One region of the Priestia sp. FSL R5-0597 genome, then DNA from elsewhere that is predicted to be linked to it. Evidence: riboswitches for the same ligand, from Rfam matches in the RefSeq annotation. Region 1 holds a riboswitch; each other region holds the start of a gene.

Region 1 (2,201 bases):
ACGTATTCTGGTGTTCTTCCAACCATTAAACCTGATAAAAATACGGCGATAATGACGTACATCATGACATTCATAAATCCTGCTCCGACACCGCCAAATACGGTATTTAACATCATATTTCCAAGCGTTAACAACCCGGTAAGAGGCGTAAGAGTATCGTGCATGGTGTTGACTGCACCTGTTTCACTTGCTGTCGTCACGATGGCGTAAAGCGTCGACATGCCGACACCAAAACGGACTTCTTTCCCTTCCATATAACCGTTCGCTTCATTTAAATGAAAAGCATCAAGTCTTGGATTGCCGCCCCACTCTGTTACGAACGCTGTGCTTAAAATAACGATAAACAGCATACTCATCGCTACAAATAAGATGCGGCCTTGCTTACGCTGTCCGATCATTTTTCCGTATGTGAAAGGAAGTGCTGTTGGCAATAAAAGCATAAGGACGATTTGTAATACATTGCTCAACGCGTTAGGATTTTCAAATGGATGAGCTGAATTGACACCAAAAAATCCCCCTCCGTTGTTTCCTAGCTCTTTAATTGAAAGAAAAGAAGCAACTGGTCCCCTTGCTATTTGCTGTGTTGCCCCTTCTATTGTATGGGCAGTAACCGTTCCGCTTAACGTTTGAGGGACACCTAAAAACATAAATAAAATGCCTGTTATAAAAGCGATAGGAAGTAAAATACGCGTAATTGACTTTACAAAATCAACAAAAAAGTTTCCCATTTCTTTCCCTGCTAGCCCACGAATAAAAGCGATTGCTACTGCAAGTGCCGTTGCTGGTGCAGCAAACATCATAAATACAATGGCGGCCATCTGCGAGAAATAGGACAAACCTGATTCGCCGCTGTAGTGCTGCAAGTTCGTATTTGTCATAAAACTAATGGCCGTGTTAAAAGCAAGTGCCGGATCCATTCCTTTGATGTGGCTTGGGTTAAGCGGCAGTACCCCTTGAAACCGGAAGATAAGGTACACCACAAAAATCATAAACGTATTCGCCAAAACAAGAGCAAATGCATATTGCTTCCACGTCTGATTAAGCCCTTTAATTCCTGCTGCTTTAAACATCACCGTTTCTATCTTTCCTATCAAGCTAGTGTTTTTATCGTTTGAAAACACATTCGCTATATAAATACCTACGGGCTTTGCAATAAGCGCTACAAAAACAAGCAGCAGCGCAACTGATAGTAGAAAAATCCCCACTTTTTATTCCTCCGCTTATTAAAATTGTTCTGGATTTAACAGTACATACACTAAATAAATTAAAACGAGAACTGAAATACCTAACAAAATGAACGACACGTTCACTTCTCCTCTCTTTCATCTACTACATGAGACGACCAGCAAATAATTCCGTACATAGCAGCTGTTAATATGACAAGCGTTCCAAGCATGATCATATCCAAGTTGCTCCCTCCTAACTGTTTCCTAACAAAAATGATAGCTTCTAAGTTTAGTGACGGTTTCTTTTCATAAAGCATCACGTCCAAAAAAGCTAACCGTGAGACGTGATGCTATTTTTTTCCATTAAAAAACCGCAGAAGAGAGTTCTCTTCCGCGGTTTAATGCACGACAAATAAGCCGTGATTGACACGAATTTTTTACTCCCAAAACGCTTACGGAGTTAGCTGTCGGATTCGGGTTATGGAAGTAACCCTACTCAGTTAAGAGATTCACCCCTAGTACATACGTACAAAATATTGGGTCCCCCGCTCATAATTGATTAAGCGTATCTTTGTTATTTAATTTTTAGACTTAATAATAGTTTTTACTGCTGCGTTTAAAACTTTGATTAGCTAACGTAGACAAATAGCGGTTTGCTAGATCAAAAGATTGCTGATCGCACATGGCCCGATATTCAATCATTTGAATCATTTGCTTAGATAAATGCATCCTGACGCTCCTTTCACCTATATTTTGAAAGGAGCGTACTATCCGCTGTTATAGAAAACGACCACGATTACACCATCCTCTCTCTTAACGCTTACGAAGTTAGCTGACGGGTTCGGGTCAAGAAAGTAACCCTACTCAATTAAGAGATTCACCCCTGATAATTGGGTCCTCCGCTCTTTCCTTCTCTTTCAGAAAAGACTCAGCGTTTCACAGTGGAACGTTTCATGAGAGTAATCTTACTCCTGTTAAAATTTACTGTCAACAACATTTTTTGAAATTTTAAAAGCTTTATTTTTCTATATTTAT
Region 2 (2,201 bases), 830 kb from region 1:
GCACGAAGTGTCAAGATTAGCTAATATGCTGTCAAACGGAGGCTTAGTTGTTCAAAAGTATGGAGATATTTTAAAGGGGCGCCGTTCAACAACGAATCGAATTAAAGAAGGCTTTTTAGAACCAACGTTAAAAGAAGCTGTCCCTGGTGATTTGGGTTTAGTGCTTCCATACAATACAATGAAAAGCTTAATTGAAATGACAGAAGCACTGGATCATGTAACGCCTGGGTTAGCATCTGAACATACGCTGTTTTACGGTGTGGAAGCGAAATTTTACTCCGCCCGTCCGAAGTTAAACGATAAGTTTGAAACTGAAATTTCCGGTTTATACGTGGGAGGAGACGGAGCTGGTATTACGCGAGGACTCGCGCAGGCAAGTGCGTGTGGTGTGTGGGTAGCTCGTGACATTGTTGAAAAATTAAAGAATCGTAAAGCAAGTTCTGAACCTGTTACTGTATAAAAAAAAGAGGCCGTCACGGCCTCTTTTTTTTATGGGTTAAATAACGAGAGGGAATAAGTAAAAAGTAAAGAACTTGTACCGTTCCAACTCCGATAGTTTTATATGATAATTACCCGCTCCTTTTTTAAAAGATAGTAGGAAATCTATACTTCTATCTTGAGCAGAATTAAGTAGAATAAGGGGAATTGATAATGTCGATTTCTTCGCATCAATAAAGTCAGTGAAATTTTAAGGAGTGTATATCAAGCAGTACAAGGATAAAATCAACAGTTGGAAAGAGTTATTTTTTTGATAAGTAAAATATTTATGGAAGCAGTAAAGTACATGGATGTTAGAATAATTATACATATTTATGAATGATATTAATGAGAAGAAAGTTCACTTTATAAACTATTTTTTGAATTAATTTTTTATTCATTAGATTGTAAGTCTTGTTAAATAGGTGTTTTTAGTTTATTGAAATATGATGTAAATATTTTAAAATATAACAATTCTCAACTTTTTACGATAAAATCATGCATTATTTTTGAATAAAAACTTGACAGAAACATATAAAATGAATTTTAATTAAAGTAACAATTATTATCATGCAAAAATATTAAAGAAAATTATTTGCTTAATCTCTTTTGTTTTATAAGAGAACGGAGGACCCATATTTGTGCGTAATGTACTTGGGGTGAATCTTGAATGAATCAAGTAGGGTAACTCACATACCCGAATCCGACAGCTAACTCCGTAAGCATTCAGTGAGGGAATAACAGGTCTATGAAACCATGATATTCTCATGGTTTTTTGTATAGCTAAAAATATTCCTAAACTATTAATCTGAAAATTTTTAATATATTGTATATTTTGAGTGTTATCGCCCTCAATGCATGGTAAAATAAGTATGGTAGTTAGAATCATTCTAATATAATTTATTTACGGGAGGTAAATCTATGAAGCTATCGACAAAGATTATTATCGCGCTAATTGCTGGTGCTATTGTAGGAGTGTTAATCAATGCTTTTGCTCCAAGTGCTTTTGCTCCGCTGGACAAGTACTTGTTTACACCGCTTGGCCAAATTTTCTTAAGCTTAATTAAAATGCTTGTTGTACCAATTGTGTTTTTCTCTATCACGTTAGGTGTAGCAGGTTTAGGAGATCCTAAAAAATTAGGAAGAATCGGGGCAAAAACAGTTTCCTACTTCCTAGTGACAACAACCGTTGCAATTATTATCGGTTTAATTTTAGCGTATGCAATTAAACCGGGTACATTTGGATCTTTTGATACACAAAACGCTTCTTTTGAAGCTGAAAAAGCACCACCTGTTGGAGAGACATTCTTAAATATGATTCCAGTCAATCCAATTCAAGCGATGGCTGAAGGGAATATGCTTCAACTTATCGTTTTCTCTATCTTTATCGGTTTTGGTATCACGATGCTTGGAAGTAAAACAAAAGGACTTTACAATTTACTTGAGCAAGGAAATGAATTGATGATGTACCTTGTGAATCTAGTGATGAAGTTTGCTCCGTACGGAACATTTGGGCTTCTTGCAACCGCGGTTGGAAGTCAAGGCTGGCAGGCAATTAAAGCGATGGGGCTATACATGATTGTAGTCGTGCTCGCGCTGTTCATCCATTCAATCGTAACATATGGGGGATCAGTCGCTCTTATGGCCAGACGTAACCCTATTGAATTTTTTAAGGGGTTTGCTCCTGCGATGACAGTTGGATTCAGTACATCAAGCAGTAATGC
Region 3 (2,201 bases), 2.6 Mb from region 1:
TGAAGGCTAATCCTTCTGCCGGAACGCCGATTGTTCCAAGAGTAGCCAGTAATACAACAAATGATGTTCCTGGCACCGCAGCCATTCCTTTAGATGTAACCATCAATACCAGAATGAGCGTCAGCTGTTGAACGATCGTTAAATCAATACCATACACCTGCGCTAAGAATAACGCTGCAATCGCTTGATAGAGAACAGAACCATCTAGGTTAAATGTATAACCAATTGGTACAACGAACGATACGATAGCTTTTGGACAGCCCATCTTTTCAAGTTTTTCCATAATTCGCGGAAGAACTGTCTCAGAACTAGATGTACTGTATGCTAACAACAGTTCATCTTTCATATAGCGGAATAAGTGGAAAATGTTAATTCCTGCCCATTTCGCAATTCCTCCTAATACAACAAGTAGGAAGAAAATTAACGCTAAGTAAACTAAGATAACAAGCTTTCCTAATGAAAGAAGTGACTCTAAACCGAATTTCGAAACTGTTACACCAATTAAAGCAAATACTCCAATCGGAGCCACTTTCATTACTAGGTTTACCACGTGAAACATTGCGTGAGAAACGCCGTCAAAGAATTGAACAACAGGCTTTCCTCTTTCTCCAATTGCCGCTACTCCAAGTGCGAACAATACTGTAAAAAAGATAATTGCTAGCATGTCCCCTTCAACAATTGACTGGAAAAAGTTTGTCGGAACAATGTGTAAGAACGTTTCAGCCACTGACTTTCCTTCTTGCTGTTCGGATGTTTCAACGTATTGTGAAATATCACTCTTCTGTGCTGAATGAATGTCTACACCTTGTCCAGGGTGAAAAATATTAGCAATCAATACACCGATTACAATTGCGAAAGTTGTAATAATTTCAAAATAGAGAATGGTTTTAACGCCCAGCTTTCCGACCTGTTTACCGCTACCTGCTCCTGCAACTCCAACGACTAAACTTGAGATAACAATTGGAATAACAATCATCTTAATCAATCTTAAGAACAAGTCTCCCAGCGGCTGCAGGTATGTTACTACACGCGGATCGTTAAACCAAATTACTCCTACAAGAACACCGAGGATTAAACCGGTAAAAATCTGCGTAGCCAAACCAAAACGAATTTTTTTCATAGATGTACCTCCCCAAAGATGTATGACATTTGTATATACTTTTCTGAAAAAACAAAAAAAGACTATTCTTAAGAAAGAACAGCCTTTTACTTACGCTATTTTGGGCTCTTTCTCTCAATAAAGCAAACGAGGTTAACTGTCGGATTCGGAATTGAGAGTTTCCTACCTTTTGTAAGGATTCACCCCAAGGCAGCTTTACTGCCGATAATGATTCCCCCGCTCTATACGATTAAGCTTATTATTCAATTTTTATAAAATTAAAACGATCTATACGTTGTCATACGTTTTTTACAGTCAATAAAACTAAACAGAAGTCTTACTTTTACTTAACTTTATACTGCACAAATATTAATTTACTATTTTTCGACACGTTTTGTCAATACCCATGTTTATAAAACGCTTTCAAAAGACAATAATATATATTTATGCAAAAAAGCTATTGCAATGTTGCAATAGCTTTTTCTTGCTTTTTAAGTCTTTATCAGAAGTTTAAATGTCTATAAAATACGCTTATTTATTTTATAAAAATACAAAATATAGAATAGCCGCTAAGATAATTCGATAAATGGCAAACGGAACTAATTTAATGCGGTTGATTAATTTTAAGAAAAAGCGAATCGATATAAGCGCAAAAATAAAGGCGCTGATAAAACCAGCAATAAAAAACGGTAGTGCATCTGATGTGAAATACTGCCAGTTTTTAACCAATGAAAGTCCACTTGCTCCTGCCATAATTGGCACTGCCATAATAAATGTAAAATCTGCGGCTGCCTTATGGCTCATTCCAAGAAGAACCCCTCCTGAAATCGTTGAGCCTGAACGAGAAAAACCTGGCCAAAGAGCAATACATTGAAACAGTCCTATACCTAGTGCTTGTCCATAAGACATTTGGTCCACCGTCTCTACACGCGGACGTTTAGGTCCAAACAAATCTGCTAGAATCATTAATACAGCTCCGACCACTAAGCCAATTAGCACCGTATTTAAAGAAAACAAATGTTCATCAATGTAATCATCAAACAAAAGGCCTAACACTCCTGCGGGTAACAAACCAACAATTACCTGCATTAAATTTAAGCGA
Region 4 (2,201 bases), 650 kb from region 1:
CTCGTGCTCTCCGTTTTTCATGGTTACTTCAATAAAACACGAGACGGGCAACTGCAGCTTTTCATAATCAATATCGATTGTATATCCTTTTATAATACCAAAGCTCTCTAGCTGTCTTACTCGCTCTGCCACTGAAGGAGGAGACAGGTTAATTTGTTTTCCTAGCTCTCTTAAGGAAAGACGGCTGTTTTGCTGCAGTGCCTGCAAAATCGATAAATCAATTTCATCAATTTTCAATTGAAAACCTTCTTTCATATTAATGTTTCATTTGATTAGTAACAGCAGATAATATGTTTTATTTGTTATCTGAAATCTCCATTTTTCTTACTATAATAATTAAAAAGGAGTGAGTAAAAAATGGCAAGAGTTTTGTTAACAAACGAAGAGGGAACAAATTTTGAAAAAGCACTGAATTTAATTCCAGATGTAAAAAGGTTGTATGATGAGCTATACGACAAGCTTTGGAACAGTGATATAGTAAAAAGAGAGACTAAGGAAAAAATCAGGCTTTATCTAGCAGGTGTTAACGGCTGTGAGACGTGTATGAGCATGTCATATGTAGGCGATAAGACGCTTAATCAAAAAGTGTTAAGAGAAAAAGAGCTGGAAGAAAAAGATCGACTGCTGTTTCGATTTATAGATGTATACCGAGTGCGTCCAAGGGATTTGACGGATGCTGATATGGATCAATTAAAGAAATTTTACAGTGATACGCAGCTATTAGAGCTTTTGGCCGTTATTAATTTGTTTGATCAATTTCACAAACTGATTGTCGGTTTAGATTTATATGATTTTTGCAGTTTGCAGCGCAAGTGATGTCTTCCCTAAAAATATCTTGACAGACAAAATCCACAGGAGTAAGATAGCTTTCGTGAAGTGAAACGTATCATGAATCGAATCGATTATTCTAAAAAATAGATCATAGACATTTGAATAAAAATCGCTTAATCCATTACGGAGCGGAGGACCCATTATTTACGCACATATTGTGCTCCGGGGTGAATCCTTAAAAAGGTAGGGTTACTCTTAAAACCCGAACCCGACAGCTAACTTCGCAAGCGTTTTGAGGGGGAAGAGTGTGAAAAAACACAGGAGCCTTCCTGTGTTTTTTTGCGCTTTTTTTAAGAAAAACATGTAATTTTTTAGAAAAAGTATAAGCTAAGAGAACACACAGCAGTTGAAGAAAGGAATAAATACATTATGAAAAAACAGTTTGCTGTATTGGGATTAGGTCGTTTTGGAGGCAGTTTGGTTGAAGAGTTTGCTAATTTGGATGTGGATGTGCTCGCTATTGACCGCAATCAGGAGGTAGTAAAGAAATATAGCAACTCAGCTACATATGTCGTGCAAGCGAACGCAATTGATGAAGCTAGCTTAAAAGGGCTAGGCATTCGTAACGTTGATCATGCTCTTATTTCGTTTGGAGACGATATTGAAGCAAGCGTGCTTGCAACGATGCTTTTAAAAGATATGGGCGTTAAGCAAGTATGGGTAAAAGCGGTGAATATGTATCATCAAAAAGTGCTGGAGAAAATAGGAGCGGACAAAGTCATTCATCCTGAGCGCGATATTGCGAAGCGGATTGCTCATCACGTGGTGTCAGAAAAGATCATTGATTACATTGAACTGTCAAAGGATTATAGTATTGTCGAAATTGTCGCTTCTAAAAAGCTTCATAATAAAACGCTGTTTGATTTGAACATTCGTGCCAAGTACGGCTGCAATATTATCGGCTTTCAGCGAAAAGACGGGGAAATGGTGATTTCGCCTACCGCGCATGAAATAATTGAACAAGGAGATATGCTGATTGTTATCGGACATAATCGCGATTTGAACCGTTTTGAAGAAGAAGGAGTTTAACTCATGAAAAAACAAATCATTAAACTCACTCCTCCGCAGCTGCTTGTCTCCATTTTTGGCGGAGGAATTATTATTGGTGCTCTTCTATTGATGATGCCTTTTTCTACTACTGAGCCAATCCGGTGGGTAGACGCCCTTTTTACATCTACTTCCGCTATGACAGTGACCGGCTTAGCCGTCGTAGATACAGGTACGCGTTTTACCGTCATCGGTCAAACGATTATTATGCTGTTAATTCAAATAGGCGGTCTCGGCATTATGTCATTTGCCGTGCTGATTTTTATGATGCTAGGTAAAAAAATTGGATTTAAAGAGCGTATGCTCGTTCAGCAGGCATTAAA

The links. Region 1 has a riboswitch for cyclic di-AMP ahead of kdpF (K(+)-transporting ATPase subunit F). Riboswitches for the same ligand answer to the same signal wherever they lie in the genome.
Region 2: linked by a shared signal. The riboswitch ahead of MKX72_RS20430 (dicarboxylate/amino acid:cation symporter) and the one ahead of kdpF (K(+)-transporting ATPase subunit F) in region 1 are both predicted to bind cyclic di-AMP.
Region 3: linked by a shared signal. The riboswitch ahead of MKX72_RS02305 (cation:dicarboxylate symporter family transporter) and the one ahead of kdpF (K(+)-transporting ATPase subunit F) in region 1 are both predicted to bind cyclic di-AMP.
Region 4: linked by a shared signal. The riboswitch ahead of MKX72_RS19295 (potassium channel family protein) and the one ahead of kdpF (K(+)-transporting ATPase subunit F) in region 1 are both predicted to bind cyclic di-AMP.

Annotation. Positions count from the first base shown of each region.
Region 1 covers NZ_JBBOUZ010000001.1:3,019,452-3,021,652, forward strand. Annotated here, with positions in the region: gene kdpA (potassium-transporting ATPase subunit KdpA) at 1-1,199, opposite strand, end outside; gene kdpF (K(+)-transporting ATPase subunit F) at 1,224-1,310, opposite strand; cyclic di-AMP (ydaO/yuaA leader) riboswitch at 1,602-1,742, opposite strand; gene MKX72_RS15430 (hypothetical protein) at 1,758-1,895, opposite strand; cyclic di-AMP (ydaO/yuaA leader) riboswitch at 1,968-2,110, opposite strand.
Region 2 covers NZ_JBBOUZ010000001.1:3,846,661-3,848,861, reverse strand. Annotated here, with positions in the region: gene MKX72_RS20435 (NAD(P)/FAD-dependent oxidoreductase) at 1-460, shown strand, start outside; cyclic di-AMP (ydaO/yuaA leader) riboswitch at 1,064-1,218, shown strand; gene MKX72_RS20430 (dicarboxylate/amino acid:cation symporter) at 1,399-2,201, shown strand, end outside.
Region 3 covers NZ_JBBOUZ010000001.1:425,662-427,862, reverse strand. Annotated here, with positions in the region: gene MKX72_RS02305 (cation:dicarboxylate symporter family transporter) at 1-1,120, opposite strand, end outside; cyclic di-AMP (ydaO/yuaA leader) riboswitch at 1,227-1,366, opposite strand; gene MKX72_RS02300 (undecaprenyl-diphosphate phosphatase) at 1,640-2,201, opposite strand, start outside.
Region 4 covers NZ_JBBOUZ010000001.1:3,665,912-3,668,112, reverse strand. Annotated here, with positions in the region: gene MKX72_RS19305 (Lrp/AsnC family transcriptional regulator) at 1-237, opposite strand, end outside; gene MKX72_RS19300 (hypothetical protein) at 358-816, shown strand; cyclic di-AMP (ydaO/yuaA leader) riboswitch at 932-1,076, shown strand; gene MKX72_RS19295 (potassium channel family protein) at 1,201-1,860, shown strand; gene MKX72_RS19290 (TrkH family potassium uptake protein) at 1,864-2,201, shown strand, end outside.